DNA from 2 places in the Streptomyces sp. BBFR2 genome. Region 2 is predicted to be linked to the other one. Evidence: riboswitches for the same ligand, from Rfam matches in the RefSeq annotation. Region 2 holds a riboswitch; the other holds the start of a gene.
The links. Region 2 has a riboswitch for thiamine pyrophosphate ahead of ACGH2B_RS05910 (thiamine ABC transporter substrate binding subunit). Riboswitches for the same ligand answer to the same signal wherever they lie in the genome.
Positions count from the first base shown of each region.

Region 1: another riboswitch for thiamine pyrophosphate. It lies ahead of thiC (phosphomethylpyrimidine synthase ThiC); the one in region 2 lies ahead of ACGH2B_RS05910 (thiamine ABC transporter substrate binding subunit).

Region 1 covers NZ_CP172415.1:3,366,735-3,373,632, reverse strand. The annotation lists gene ACGH2B_RS13315 (SsgA family sporulation/cell division regulator) at 1-175, shown strand, start outside; gene ACGH2B_RS13310 (YibE/F family protein) at 312-1,694, opposite strand; TPP riboswitch at 1,764-1,919, shown strand; gene thiC (phosphomethylpyrimidine synthase ThiC) at 1,914-3,707, shown strand; gene ACGH2B_RS13300 (hypothetical protein) at 3,922-4,131, shown strand; gene ACGH2B_RS13295 (metallophosphoesterase) at 4,199-5,359, opposite strand; gene ACGH2B_RS13290 (LacI family DNA-binding transcriptional regulator) at 5,704-6,804, opposite strand.
Region 2 covers NZ_CP172415.1:1,686,529-1,693,426, forward strand. The annotation lists gene ACGH2B_RS05900 (ABC transporter ATP-binding protein) at 1-767, opposite strand, end outside; gene ACGH2B_RS05905 (ABC transporter permease) at 768-2,411, opposite strand; gene ACGH2B_RS05910 (thiamine ABC transporter substrate binding subunit) at 2,432-3,457, opposite strand; TPP riboswitch at 3,624-3,745, opposite strand; gene rlmN (23S rRNA (adenine(2503)-C(2))-methyltransferase RlmN) at 3,780-4,886, opposite strand; gene ACGH2B_RS05920 (phosphatidate cytidylyltransferase) at 5,345-6,553, opposite strand; gene frr (ribosome recycling factor) at 6,553-6,898, opposite strand, start outside.

The DNA of each region.
Region 1 (6,898 bases), 1.7 Mb from region 2:
CTTCATCAGCCTTCAAGTGGGCTCCGAGCGCGCGCTCTTCCGCGTCAGCGCCCCTCCCCTGGTGGCCTTCCTCGACCGTACGGACCGCCTCGTGCCCCTCGGCGCGGAAGAGGTCTGCGACACCCTCGACGCCGTACTGGACCGCATCCTGACCGAAGCGTCGAAGGCGGGCTGACCCGCAGGCCGCGGGTGGCTCACCGCCCGCGCTCGGCCCGGACGACCCTGTCCCCCGGTGGTCCGGGCCGAACGCGGTACGGGCCCGGCCGCCCGGGCCCGCACCACCGGCAGCGCGACGGGTTTCCGGCGGCGCCTCACGCCCTGCGGCGCCGCCCGCGTGTCCCGCGCCCGGCGCGCCGCGCGGCCGCCCGGCCGCCGGTCGGTGGAGCGTCCGCGCCCCGGCCGGCCGCTCCGTTCCCGTCCCCCGGAGTGTCCGGCCGCCCGCGGTCGGCCGAGACGACCAGCGCGGCCAGCAGCGTGGTCAGCGGCACCGACGCGACGAGTCCGACGCTGCCGACCAGCGTCCGCACGATCTCCTCGGCCACCACCTCGCTGCCCGCGACCGCGCCCATCCCGCTCCGCGCGATCGAGAAGAGCAGCATCAGCGGCAGCGCCGCGCCCGCGTAGGCGAGGACGAGGGTGTTCACCACCGAGGCGATGTGGTCCCGCCCGATCCGCATCGCCGCGCGGTACAGCGTCCGCCAGGACGCCGACGGATCGGCCTCCTTCAGCTCCCACACGGCCGCGGTCTGGGTGACCGTCACATCGTCGAGCACCCCCAGGGAGCCGATGATGATGCCCGCCAGCAGCAGACCCCGGATCTCGATGTCCGGGTAGAGCCCGTGGACCAGCCCCGTGAAGTCGTCGGTGTTGCCGGTCAGCAGCGCCCAGCCGATGAAGACCGAGCCGAGCACCCCGATGAGCAGCAGCGAGGCGAGGGTCCCGAGGACGGCGACCGAGGTTCTGGCCGTCAGCCCATGGCACATGTAGAGCGCGATCAGCATGATCGCGCTACCGCCGACCACCGCGACGACCAGCGGGTTCGAGCCCTGGAGGATCGCCGGCAGGATGAACAGCGTCAACACCCCGAAGCTCGCGACCAGCGCGACCAGCGCCAGAATCCCGCGCAGCCGTCCCACCACGACGACGGCGCCCGCGAAGATCGCGGCCAGTACCCACATCGGCACCGTCCGGTCGACGTCGTTGATCGAGTACTGCAGATCCCACGGCGCCTTGGGGGAGTACGCGACCCGGACCTCCTGCCCGGTGGTGTAGTGGCGCAGCGCGTCCGGGGTGACGACCGTGTCGAAGGTCCGGCCGGTGTTCTCACCCGTCGTCACCTTCACCGTCGCGACTTCGCACGGGCCCTTGGCCTTCGCCGGGGGCCCGCCCGGCTGCTCCCCCGGGGCAGGCTGCTGTTCGGCGTGCACCTTCGCGCAGTCGACCTCGGCGACCTTGATCACGCGGGCTGATTCCTGGGGCTGGTCGAAGCCGACGCCGGACGGTTTGTGGCCGGGGGCGCCGCCCGGCCACAGCACTGCCAGTCCGACCACGACGGCGACCGCGAACGGGATCAGCACCGCGGCGATGACCTTCCGCAGATGTCGGGAGACGGGGGCCGCCGGGCCGTGCCCGTGCCCATGGCTGTGGCCGTGGTGGGAGGCGGTGGCGGAGGAGGACGTGTCGATGCCGGTCACCGCCCGATCATCGCAAGAAGCACGGGCCCCCTGGCCACCTCGGCGTACCGGCCGCTACCGTGGTGCCACCTTTGCAATCGCGGGAGCTCGGAGCACCGGGCTGAGAGGGCGCTGACCTTCGTCCCGGCGGTGTTTCACGTGAAACACCGCGGACGGAAGCCGCTGCGTCGACCGCCGAACCTGTTACCGGGTAATGCCGGCGTAGGGAGTTGGGTCTTCATGACTCTGCAGGATGCACGCACGCCCGAAAACGGCGAGTCCGGCCGGGACGGCTCCGTCAAGGAGATCGGCTGGCACAAGGGCTACGTCGCCGGATCACGCCCGGACCTGCGGGTACCGGTCCGGCGAGTGCACCTCACCAACGGAAAGGACGTGACGCTGTACGACACGTCAGGTCCGTACACCGATCCCCAGATCGACACCGATGTCCGCCGTGGTCTGGCACCGCTGCGGGAGAACTGGATCATCGCGCGGGGCGACACCGAGGAGTACGCGGGCCGCCCACCGCGCCCCGAGGACGACGGTCTCAAGCACACCTCACCCCGCGGTGGCCTGCGGAATCTCGATGCGGTCTTCCCCGGGCGGCCTCGCCAGCCACGGCGCGGGCGGGACGGCGTGGCGGTCAGCCAGCTCGCCTACGCGCGGCGCGGCGAGATCACCGCGGAGATGGAGTACGTCGCGGTCCGCGAGGGGGTGACACCCGAGTTCGTCCGTGACGAGATCGCGGCGGGCCGGGCGGTGCTGCCGGCGAACGTCAATCACCCGGAGATCGAGCCGATGATCATCGGCAAGAACTTCCTGGTGAAGGTGAACGCCAACATCGGCAACTCCGCGGTCACCTCGTCCATCGAGGAGGAGGTGGAGAAGATGACCTGGGCGACCCGCTGGGGCGCCGACACGGTCATGGACCTCTCCACCGGCCGCAACATCCACACCACCCGCGAGTGGGTGCTGCGCAACTCCCCGGTGCCGATCGGCACCGTCCCCCTCTACCAGGCGCTGGAGAAGGTCGACGGCAAGGCCGAGGAGCTGACCTGGGAGATCTACAAGGACACCGTCATCGAGCAGGCGGAGCAGGGCGTCGACTACATGACGGTCCACGCCGGTGTGCTGCTGCGGTACGTGCCGCTGACCGCCCGCCGCAAGACCGGCATCGTCTCCCGCGGCGGCTCGATCATGGCCGCCTGGTGCCTGGCGCACCATCAGGAGTCATTCCTGTACACGCATTTCGAGGAGCTGTGCGACATTCTCGCGTCGTACGACGTGACGTTCTCGCTCGGTGACGGGCTGCGCCCGGGCTCGATCGCGGACGCCAACGACGAGGCGCAGTTCGCGGAGTTGCGCACGCTCGGCGAGCTGAACAAGATCGCCAAGGCGCACGGTGTGCAGACGATGATCGAGGGCCCGGGCCATGTCCCGATGCACAAGATCAAGGAGAACGTCGACCTTCAGCAGGAGATCTGCGAGGAGGCGCCGTTCTACACGCTCGGCCCGCTGACCACGGATATCGCGCCTGCCTACGACCACATCACGTCGGGCATCGGCGCCGCGATGATCGCCTGGTGGGGTACGGCGATGCTCTGTTACGTCACGCCCAAGGAGCATCTGGGGCTGCCGGACCGCGACGATGTGAAGACCGGCGTCATCACGTACAAGATCGCGGCGCATGCGGCGGACCTCGCCAAGGGGCACCCCAGCGCTCAGGAGTGGGACGACGCGCTGTCGGACGCCCGCTTCGAGTTCCGCTGGGAGGATCAGTTCAATCTGGCCCTCGACCCCGACACCGCGCGGGAGTTCCATGATGCGACGCTGCCCGCGGAGCCGGCGAAGACGGCGCACTTCTGCTCCATGTGCGGGCCGAAGTTCTGCTCGATGAAGATCAGCCGGAGCATCACGGAGCAGTTCGGCGGCGAGGACGGTGCCAGTCCCGAGGAGATCGAGGCGGGCATGCTGGAGAAGTCCAAGGAGTTCGCGGCGGCGGGCAACCGCGTCTATCTGCCGCTGGCCGACTGACCTTCCGTCCGCGGCGCGCCGGGGCCACCGTCGTGGGTGGCGTCGGCGCGCCGCGCCCGTTCACGGACACTTCCCGGTTGCCGCCCCGTGCGCTGCCGTTCCGTAGGGCGCGCCCAGGGGTTGTTACGTTGGCCGTTCGTATCCCGCCGTTCCGGTTCGCCGCCGGTGAGGGCGGCACGGGCGCACAGGGGTGGGAAAGATGAAGTGGGCGGGCGTGAGCTGGTTCCTCCAGCACACTGGGAACTTCGGCTTCAGCAAGGGGGCGCTGCCCGGTACGGTCGGCGCGGTCTTCGTGCTGTTCATCGCGGTCGTCGTGGGTTTCGCGGCGCACCGCGTCGAGCGCGTCCGCCGTATCCGTCACGCGCCGGTCGCCCTTGCCGCCACCGTCTTCTGCGCCGGGATGGTCTGGCTCGCCCTCACCTGATCACCGCCGGAGGAGCGTGCCTCCGGTACGGCGTCCGGCGTCCCTCGGGTGCGCCGGACGCCAATGCTCAGGAGACCAGCGGGAGTTGGGTGACGAGGAGCTTGCCGGCCATGGTGACGCCGCCGTCCATCGCGATGGCCAGGCCGTCGGCGTAGACGTGCGGGCCCTCGACGGCGACCTGCTCGCCGTCGCTGTCCTCCGTGCCGACCTCGCCCAGCAGGTACGGGATCGGGCTGTGGCCGTGCACGACGCGCGTACCGCCGTAGGTGTCGAGAAGGCGGCGTGCCGCCTCGGCGCCGGAGTCGTCGCGGAACGCGAACCGCTTGGTGAACTTCCGGAAGAGGTCCCAGACTTCGTCGGCCTCGCTGCGGGTGAGGACGTCGTGGACGGTGTCGTTGACCGCCTCGATCGAATCGCCGTACTCCAGATACGCGGTGGTGTCGGAGTGCACGAGCAGATGCCCGTCCTCCTCCATGACGGCGTCCAGGCGGGCCATCCACTGGAGGTGGTGGTCCTCCAGGCGGTCCATGTCGGTCTTCTGGCCGCCGTTGAGCAGCCAGGCGGCCTGGAACGACGCGGTGCCCGCACCCGACTGGACGGGGGTGTCACCGAACCGCTTGGCGCCGAGCAGCAGCAGCTCGTGGTTGCCCATGAGCGCCTTGCAGTAGCCGCCGGCCGCCGCCGCCTCGGCGGAGAGCTGCATGACGAGGTCGATGACGCCGATGCCGTCCGGGCCGCGGTCGGTGAAGTCGCCGAGGAACCACAACCGGGCGTTGCCCGCCGCCCAGCTTCCGTCCGCGTCGATCAGGCCCTCGGCGGTCAGCGCCTCGCGCAGCTCGTCGTAGTAGCCGTGCACATCGCCGACGACGTAGAGCGGGCCGGGGCCGGCGGTCGTGTCGCCCTCCGGCTCCGGGGTGGGCAGGAGTTGCGCGGCGGGCTGGTCGATGAGGGTGTCCGTGCGGGCTGCCGGGCCGATGACCGGGAGGTCGCGGGCGGTCGGGGTGTACCCGTCGGGCAGCTCGGCGGGGAGCGGCGCGGGTGCGGGCGGCGCCGGGGCGGCGGGCGGCGCGGGTGCCGCGGGCGGCGGTGCGGGGGCGTTGTCCTGCGGCGGTCCGAGGGGCGCGCCGTCGAACGGTCCGGGCGGCGGTGAGGACGCCGGAGTGTGTGCCGCCATGGTCCACGCCATGGGTCCCTGACCGGCCCCCTGAGTCATTGACCCCTCCACCATCGCGCCGCCGTGTACCTCTCGGACCTTTGCCTGGTCGACGGCGGTCCGCGGTGTCGTTCGCCCATCATAGGAACGCTGCTCGCGGGTTGTGACGCACCAGGGGGTGGTCAATCCGCCGGAGCCCGGCGTTCCCGGACGTTTTCTCCCGAGATCAACCCGTTTTTTCCGGGCGCCGGAAGGCGCCCGCTCACCGCCGGGGCGTGCGCCCCGCCGATTCCGGGAGCGTACCCGCCGAGCGGCCCGTGATCACGGCCCACGGCGGACAAGTGCGGTGCCGTCGCGCCGGGGCGCGGCCGAGGGGACACCGTACGGCGCCCCTCGGCCGCCGTACGGACGCGGGCCGGTCAGTCGCCGGACGGGCCGCGCGGCGGGCTGACGGTCGTGCGGGGCGAGCGCCGCTGGGACGACGTCCGCACGATCAGGTCGGTCGGTATCACCTGCTCGACGGGGCCCTCGGTGGCGATCCCCTCGATGGCGTCGATGAGGATCTGGACGACGGCGGTGCCGATCCGGCGGGGCTTGAGGGAGAGCGTGGTGATCGGCGGTTCGGTGGTGGCGTAGACGGTGGACTCGCTGCAGCACACCAGCAGCAGATCGTCCGGTACGCGCAGGCCGTAGCGGCGTGCGGCGGCGAGCAGGTCGGTGCCGTTCGGGTCGAAGAGTCCGTAGACGGCGTCGGGGCGGTCCGGGCGGGCCAGCAGCCGGTCGGCGGCGACGGCGCCCGCACAGGGGTCGTGCGCCGGGTAGGACTCGTAGACCGGGTCCTGGCCGACGCGTTCGCACCACTGGAGGTAGGCGGTGGTGGACAGGCGGGTGTAGGTGTCGGTCGTGGTGCCGGTGAGCAGGCCGATGCGGCGGGCGCCGGCCGCGGAGAGATGGTCGAGGAGGCCGAGGACGGCGGCTTCGTGGTCGTTGTCGACCCACCCGGTCACGGGCAGTGAGCCGCCGGGGCGGCCGTCGGAGACGACGGGGAGGCCGTGGCGGACGAGTTCGGTGACGACGGGGTCGCCGTCGGCCGGGTCGATGACGACGGTGCCGTCGAGGGCGACGTTGGACCACACGTCGTGGCGGGACGTCGCGGGGAGGATGACCAGCGCGTAGCCGCGGGCCAGGGCGGCGGAGGTGGCGGCTCTCGCCATCTCCGCGAAGTACGGGAATTCGGTGAAGGTGAAAGGTTCATCCCCGTACGTGGTCACGGTCAGGCCGATCAGCCCGGACTTTCCGGTACGGAGGGTGCGGGCGGCGGCGGACGGGCGGTAGCCCAGCCGGTCGGCCACTTCGCGGACGTGGCTGCGGGTGGCGTCCGGGAGCCGGCCCTTGCCGTTGAGCGCGTCGGAGACGGTCGTGATCGATACGCCGGCCGCGGCGGCCACATCCCGGATGCCCGCCCGCCCCAGCCGGCGACCGGTCGACCGGCTCACCTGGTGGTTCCCTGCTGCTGTCATGGCGAGCCGATAGTAGGGCTCGGGAAGCCCATCGGAGGGGATCGCCGGACCCGCTGGTGAAGGAACATTTCTGCAAGGTGATGCACCGTCAATT
Region 2 (6,898 bases):
CCGACCACGTTGTCGAAACCGAGGAACCGGGCGACGAACTCGGTGGCGGGGCGCTGCCAGACCTCCAGGGGGGTGCCGGTCTGTGCGATGCCGCCGTTCTGCATGACGACGACGCGGTCGGCCAGCGCGAACGCCTCCCCCTGGTCGTGGGTGACGGCCAGGACCGTCGTGCCCAGGGTGCGGAAGAGGGTGCGCAACTCGACGACGAGGCGTTCGCGCAGCCCGCGATCGAGCTGCCCGAGCGGCTCGTCGAGCATCAGCAGCCGAGGGCGCGGGGCGAGGGCGCGGGCGAGCGCGACCCGTTGCTGTTCGCCGCCGGAGAGCGAACCGACAGCGCGCCGTGCGGCGCCCGGCAAGCCCACCAGATCGAGGAGTTCGGCGACGGTGCGGTCCTGCTCCGTGCGGCGCGCCCCACGCATCCGCAGGCCGAAGGCGACGTTGCCGGCGACATCGCGCTGCGGGAACAACTGGTGGTCCTGGAACATCAGGCCGACGCCGCGCCGGTGCGTGGGGACCCGTGCCTGGTCACGCCCTTCGAGAAGCACCCGTCCCGAGTCGGCCGGCTGCAACCCGGCCACCACCCGCAGGAGGGTCGATTTGCCGCTGCCGCTCGGCCCGAGAACACACACGATCTCCTGGGGGGCGATGCCCAGGTCCACAGCGTCGAGCGCGGCGGGCGCCCCGTGCCCGCCGAAGCGGACGGTGACCCCGTCCAGCCGTAGCAGGTCCCGGGGCCCGGTGGCCCGGTCCGTGGTGGTGGCGGTCATCTAGAACTCCCCGGTGTGGTCGGTACGGAGGCGTTCCAGGGCGAGCAGGGCCCCGGCGCACACCACCATCAACAGCGTGGACAGAGCCATCGCCTGGCCGTAGTTCAGCTCCCCGGCGCGGCCCAGCAGCCGGGCCACCGCCACCGGCAGGGTGGGGTGGTCGGGGCGGGCGATGAACACCGTCGCGCCGAACTCGCCGAGGGAGACGGCGAAGGCGAAGCCCGCGGCGATCAGCAGGGCGCGGCGCACCATGGGCAGGTCGACCTCCCGCCACACGCGCCACGGGGAGGCGCCCAGCACCGCGGCGGCCTCCCGGAGCCGGCCGTCGACGGCGCGCAGCACCGGCAGCATGGTGCGGACCACGAACGGCACGCCGACGAGGGCCTGCGCGAGCGGCACCAGCCACCAGGAGGAGCGCAGGTCCAGCGGCGGCTTGTCGAGGGTGATCAGAAAGCCGAAGCCGACGGTCACCGCGGACACCCCGAGCGGCAGCATCAGCAGCGCGTCGAGGCCGCGTACGAGGCGACCGCCCCGTCGGGTGAGCGCGGCGGCGGCGAGTCCGCCGATCACCAGGGCGATGGCGGTGGCGGCGGCGCCGTAGGCCAGGGAGTTCCACAGCGCGTCGAGCGGCGCGACCGCGAAGGTGCTGTCGGCGGACGCGGCGGAGCCCAGCGTGGCGTAGAAGACCGTCCCGTAGCCGTCGGGTCCGGCGAAGGACCGCGCGACGAGGATGACGAGCGGGGCCACGAGAAGCAGCGTGATGACGGCGACGGTGCCCCACAGCAGCGCCCACTGCCCGCCGCCCCGTGGGCGGAGCGTGGTGCGGGCGGCGTCGACGAGGCGGAGGGTGGTCTCGCGACGGCGTACCGTCCAGGCGTGCAGGGCCAGCAGCCCGAGCACCGCGACGAACTGGATCAAGGTCAGGACGGCGGCGGTGGGCAGATCGAGGAAGTCGGCGGTCTGCCGGTAGATCTCCACTTCCAGGGTGGAGAAGGTGGGGCCGCCGAGGATCTGCACCACGCCGAACGACGTGAAGGTGAACAGGAAGACCATCAACGCGGCCGCGGCCACAGCGGGGCCGAGCGCGGGCAGCGTCACCCGGCGCCATGCGGCGAACCGCCCCGCGCCGAGCACCCGCGCGGCCTCCTCCTGCCGCGGGTCGAGCTGGCCCCACAGGCCGCCCACGGTGCGGACGACCACCGCGTAGTTGAAGAAGACGTGTGCCAGCAGGATCGCCCACACCGTGGTGTCCAGCCGCAGCCCCCACAGGTCGTCGAGGAGCCCGCCGCGGCCGACCAGCGCGAGGAAGGCGGAGCCCACGACGACGGTGGGCAGGACGAACGGGACGGTGACGACGGCGCGCAGCAGTTGCTTGCCGGGGAAGTCGAAGCGGGCGAAGACATACGCCCCGGGGAGGGCGACGAGCAGCGTCAGGGCGGTGGAGGCGGCGGCCTGCCAGAGCGTGAACCACAGGACGTGCAGGATGTCCGGGTCGCCGAGGACGGCGGTGAGCCGGCCGAACTGCCACCGGCCTCCATCGGTGAGTCCGCGGCCGACGATCGCCGCGACGGGGTAGGCGAAGAACAGCGCGAAGAAGACGAGCGGCAGGACCAGCAGCCCCATGCGCACCACCGTGGCGCGCATGGGGCGGCGGCCCCGTGCGGTTACTTCAGAACGAGCGAGGACCACTGCTTGATCCACTGCTCGCGGTGCGCGGTGATCGTCTCCGGCGCGACCGTCGCCGGCTTGTCGATCGTCGCGCCGTACTTGGTGAACAGCGCGGGCACGGCGGCGTCCTCGCGTACCGGGTTGACGAACATCTGGAGCGGCATGTCCTCCTGGAACTTCCGGCTCAGCAGGAAGTCCAGCAGCGCCTTGCCGCCCTTCTCGTTCTTCGCGCCCTGGAGCAGACCGCCGAACTCGATCTGGCGGAAGCAGGTGCCGGTCGCCACACCGGTCGGCGCCTGCTTCGGTTCCGGCTTCTTGCCGAGCACCTCGACGGGCGGGCTGGAGGCGTACGAGACGACCAGCGGCTTGTCGCCCTTGCCCTTGCCCGCGGCGGAGCCGGAGAACCGCTCGTTGTACGCCTGCTCCCAGCCGTCGACGATTTCCACGCCGTTGGCCTTGAGCTTCTTCCAGTAGCCCTGCCAGCCGCCCTGGCCGTACGCGGCGACGGTGCCGAGCTGGAAGGCGAGCCCCGGTGAGGAGGTCGCGGAGTTCTCGGTGACCAGCAGGTTCTTGTACTCCGGCTTGATCAGGTCGTCGAAGGTCTTCGGCGGCGCGAGGTGGTGCGCGGTGAAGTAGGCGCGGTCGTAGTTGACGCAGGTGTCGCCGTAGTCGAGCGGCGTGACACGGTGCCCGGCCTTGTCGAGCTGGAGCGCGTCCGGCACCGCGCCGAGGCCCTTCGCCCGGTACGGGGCGAAGATGCCGGCCTTGAGACCGCGGGAGAGCAGCGTGTTGTCGATGCCGAAGAAGACATCGCCCTGCGGATTGTCCTTGGACAGGATCGCCTGGTTGACGGCCTTCCCGGCATCGCCGCCCTTGAGGACGCGGACCTTGTAGCCGCTCTGCTTCTCGAAGTCGGCGAGCACCGATTTCGAGGCGTTGAACGAGTCGTGGCTGACGAGCGTGACGGTCTTGGCGTCCGCCGCGTCATCACCGGAGCCGCCGCAGGCGGCGAGTCCGCCCATGGCGACGGCGGTGACCACGACGGCCGCGGTGGCTCTGCGGCGGGTGGTGAGGCTGGTGTGACCCACTGGTGTCCTCCTGGCTGGCCAGGAAGAGACGCGGCCCCGTGCGGTGCCGCATGGGGCGCGTCGGGACGCGTGCCATGCGGCACCGCACGGGGCGCAACAGCATGAGTGATGACCGAACTTCCTACCCGGAATGACCCGGGCGAGGTTCAAGGGTCTGCGGGTCCCCGTATCGCTACGGTCTCTCCGCACTCTCAGCGCTGTGGCGCTCCCCTGTCGGAATGTGCATTTGTTCGATCACACGGTACCAGCGCGCGGGTCAGCGCTCAGAGGCGGCGAGCTGGCCGCAGGCCCCGTCGATCTCCTGGCCGCGGGTGTCGCGCACCGTCACCGGCACGCCGTGCGCCTCGATGGCCCGGACGAACGCCCGCTCGTCCTCGGGCCGCGAGGCGGTCCACTTCGATCCGGGCGTCGGGTTCAGCGGGATGAGGTTCACATGGACGCGCCGCCCCTTGAGCAGCCGTCCGAGGAGGTCACCGCGCCATGCCTGGTCGTTGATGTCACGGATGAGGGCGTACTCGATGGAGATCCGGCGGCCGGACTTCTCCGCGTACTCCCAGGCGGCGTCGAGCACCTCGCGGACCTTCCAGCGGGTGTTGACCGGCACCAGCGTGTCGCGCAGCTCGTCGTCGGGGGCGTGGAGCGAGACCGCCAGGCGGCATTTGAAGCCCTCGTCGGCGAACCGCAGCATCGCCGGAACCAGCCCGACCGTCGACACGGTGATACCGCGCTGCGACAGTCCCAGGCCGTCGGGCTCGGGGTCGGTGAGCCGGCGGATGGCGCCGACGACCCGCTTGTAGTTGGCGAGCGGCTCCCCCATGCCCATGAACACGATGTTGGACAGCCGCGCGGGGCCGCCGGGCACCTCTCCGTCGCGGAGCGCCCGCATGCCGTCGACGATCTGGTGGACGATCTCCGCCGTCGAGAGGTTACGGTCCAGGCCGGCCTGCCCCGTGGCGCAGAACGGGCAGTTCATACCGCATCCGGCCTGCGAGGAGATGCACATGGTGACGCGGTCGGGGTACCGCATCAGCACCGACTCGACGAGGGTGCCGTCGTGCAGCTTCCAGAGGGTCTTGCGGGTGGTGTCGTCATCGCAGGAGATGTGCCGCACCACGCTCATCAGCTCGGGCAGCAGCTCCGTCGCCAGCTTCTCCCGCGCGGCGGCCGGGATGTCCGTCCACTGCGCCGGGTCGTGCGCGTACCGCGCGAAGTAGTGCTGCGACAGTTGCTTGGCACGAAACGGCTTCTCCCCGATCGCGGCCACCGCTTCGCGGCGCTCCACGGGGCTGAGATCGGCGAGGTGCCGCGGGGGCTTCTTGGCCCCACGCGGCGCGACAAAGGTGAGTTCTCCGGGCTTCGGCATGGTGCATCCAGTGTCGCAGACCCCCGGGGCGGGGCGGGCCGTCCCAAGGGTGGGGGCGGTCACCCCCGCACGCCCGGGGCGCGGGCGGAGCGCCCCGGGCAGGGCACCGGGCCCACGGAGGGGTACGCACCCACGGGGCGAGGGCCCCGTAGCGGTTCACCCGAGCCCGCCCCATGCTTCCCCACCACCGCGCCGCATGGGGCGCGCCGCAACGAGGCACCCGCCGAACGGGCGCTGCGGCATGGGGCGCCGCCGCATGGGGCGCCCGCCCCACGCCACCACCGCCCCATGCGCACAGCACAGCGCAGCACCGGCGACTCCGCCCCATGCCCGCCCCGGCCCAGAACCAGCCAACCTGCTTCATAAGCAACGCAGAAGCCCCTCACCAGCGGCTTCTCACCGATGAGGGGCTTCCGTCATGCGAGGACACGCGCGGTGTCAGGCATGGGGCGCGAAGGTCACCCCGTACCGGTGCCCACGAAGATCACGAAGAGCAGCCAGACCACCGGCGCGGTGGGCAGCAGGGAGTCGAGCCGGTCCATGATCCCGCCGTGCCCGGGGAGCAGGGTGCCCATGTCCTTGATGCCGAGGTCCCGCTTGATCATGGATTCGCCGAGGTCGCCGAGGGTGGCGCTGGCGGCGACGGCGAGGCCCAGCAGCAGACCCTGCCACCACGCACCGCCCTCGATCAGGAACTCCATGCACAGCGCGCCGGCGACCATCGCGAACAGCACGGCGCCGACCAGGCCCTCCCGCGTCTTGCCGGGGCTGATCCGGGGCGCCAGCTTGTGCTTCCCGAACCGCCATCCCACGGCGTACGCCCCGGTGTCGCTGACGACGGTCAGCAGCAGGAATGTCAGCACCCGCTGCGGCCCGTCCGCGTCGGCGGCGAGCATCAGGGCGACGAAGGTGGCGAGGAAAGGGACGTAGAACGCGGTGAACACGCCCGCGGTGACGTCCCGGAGGTAGTTCTCGGGTTTGCCCGTCATCCGCCACACCAGGACGGCGAGAGCGGTGAGTGCCATCGCCGTCCACGCACCGCCGGCCCCGCGGACGTAACCGGCGACCACCATGGCGACGCCGCCGACGGCGAGGGGGATCAGCGGTACCTGGATGTCCTTGCGTTCCGCGAGGCGCGCGGTGAGCTCCCACAGGCCCACGACGACGGCGACCGCTATCACGCCGATGAAGACGGGCTTGTAGACGAAGAGGGAGGCGAGGATGACCACGCCGAGGCCGACGCCCACCCCTATCGCGGCGCGCAGGTTGCGCCCCGCGCTCTTCTTCTCGGGCTTCTCCGGCTCCGTCGGGTGAGGCTTCTGCGGGTCCGTCGAGCCATCGGGCCCGGGGGAACCGGGGAAAGGCGTGGCCATGGGCTCCTGCGGCTTTTCGTCGCGGAACAGGGGGCCGCTCAGGCGAGTGGCCCCCCGGTCGTCCCGGTGGTTCGGGTCATCCCGGGGGCCCCGGTGGTCCCGGTCGTCGTCCTGGTATCGGCCGGTGTCGGGCACGACGGGCAGAGGGCGGGTCCGGGCGGCCGCTCCCCCGTCAGGTGGGTGTCCCGCCGCGGCGGGGAACGCCGCCCCATGCGGCGCGGGGGCCGCCCCGTGGTCCGGCGCCGGCCCCCATGGACCGGCGCCGGGCGAGGCCCCCCAGGATGACTCGTTCATCAGACCTCGAGGAGCTCGGATTCCTTGTGCTTGAGCAGCTCGTCCACCTGCGCGACGTACTTCGCGGTGGTGTCGTCGAGCTCCTTCTCCGCGCGGCGGACCTCGTCCTCGCCGGTCTCCTTGTCCTTGACCAGCTTGTCCAGGCTCTCCTTGGCCTTGCGGCGGACGCTGCGGATCGAGATCTTCGCGTCCTCGCCCTTGGTCTTGGCGACCTTGATGTAGTCCTTGCGGCGTTCCTCGGTCAGCTCCGGGAACGTCACGCGGATGATGTTGCCGTCGTTGCTCGGGTTGACGCCGAGGTCCGAGTCACGGATCGCCTGCTCGATGTTGCGCAGGGCGCTCTTG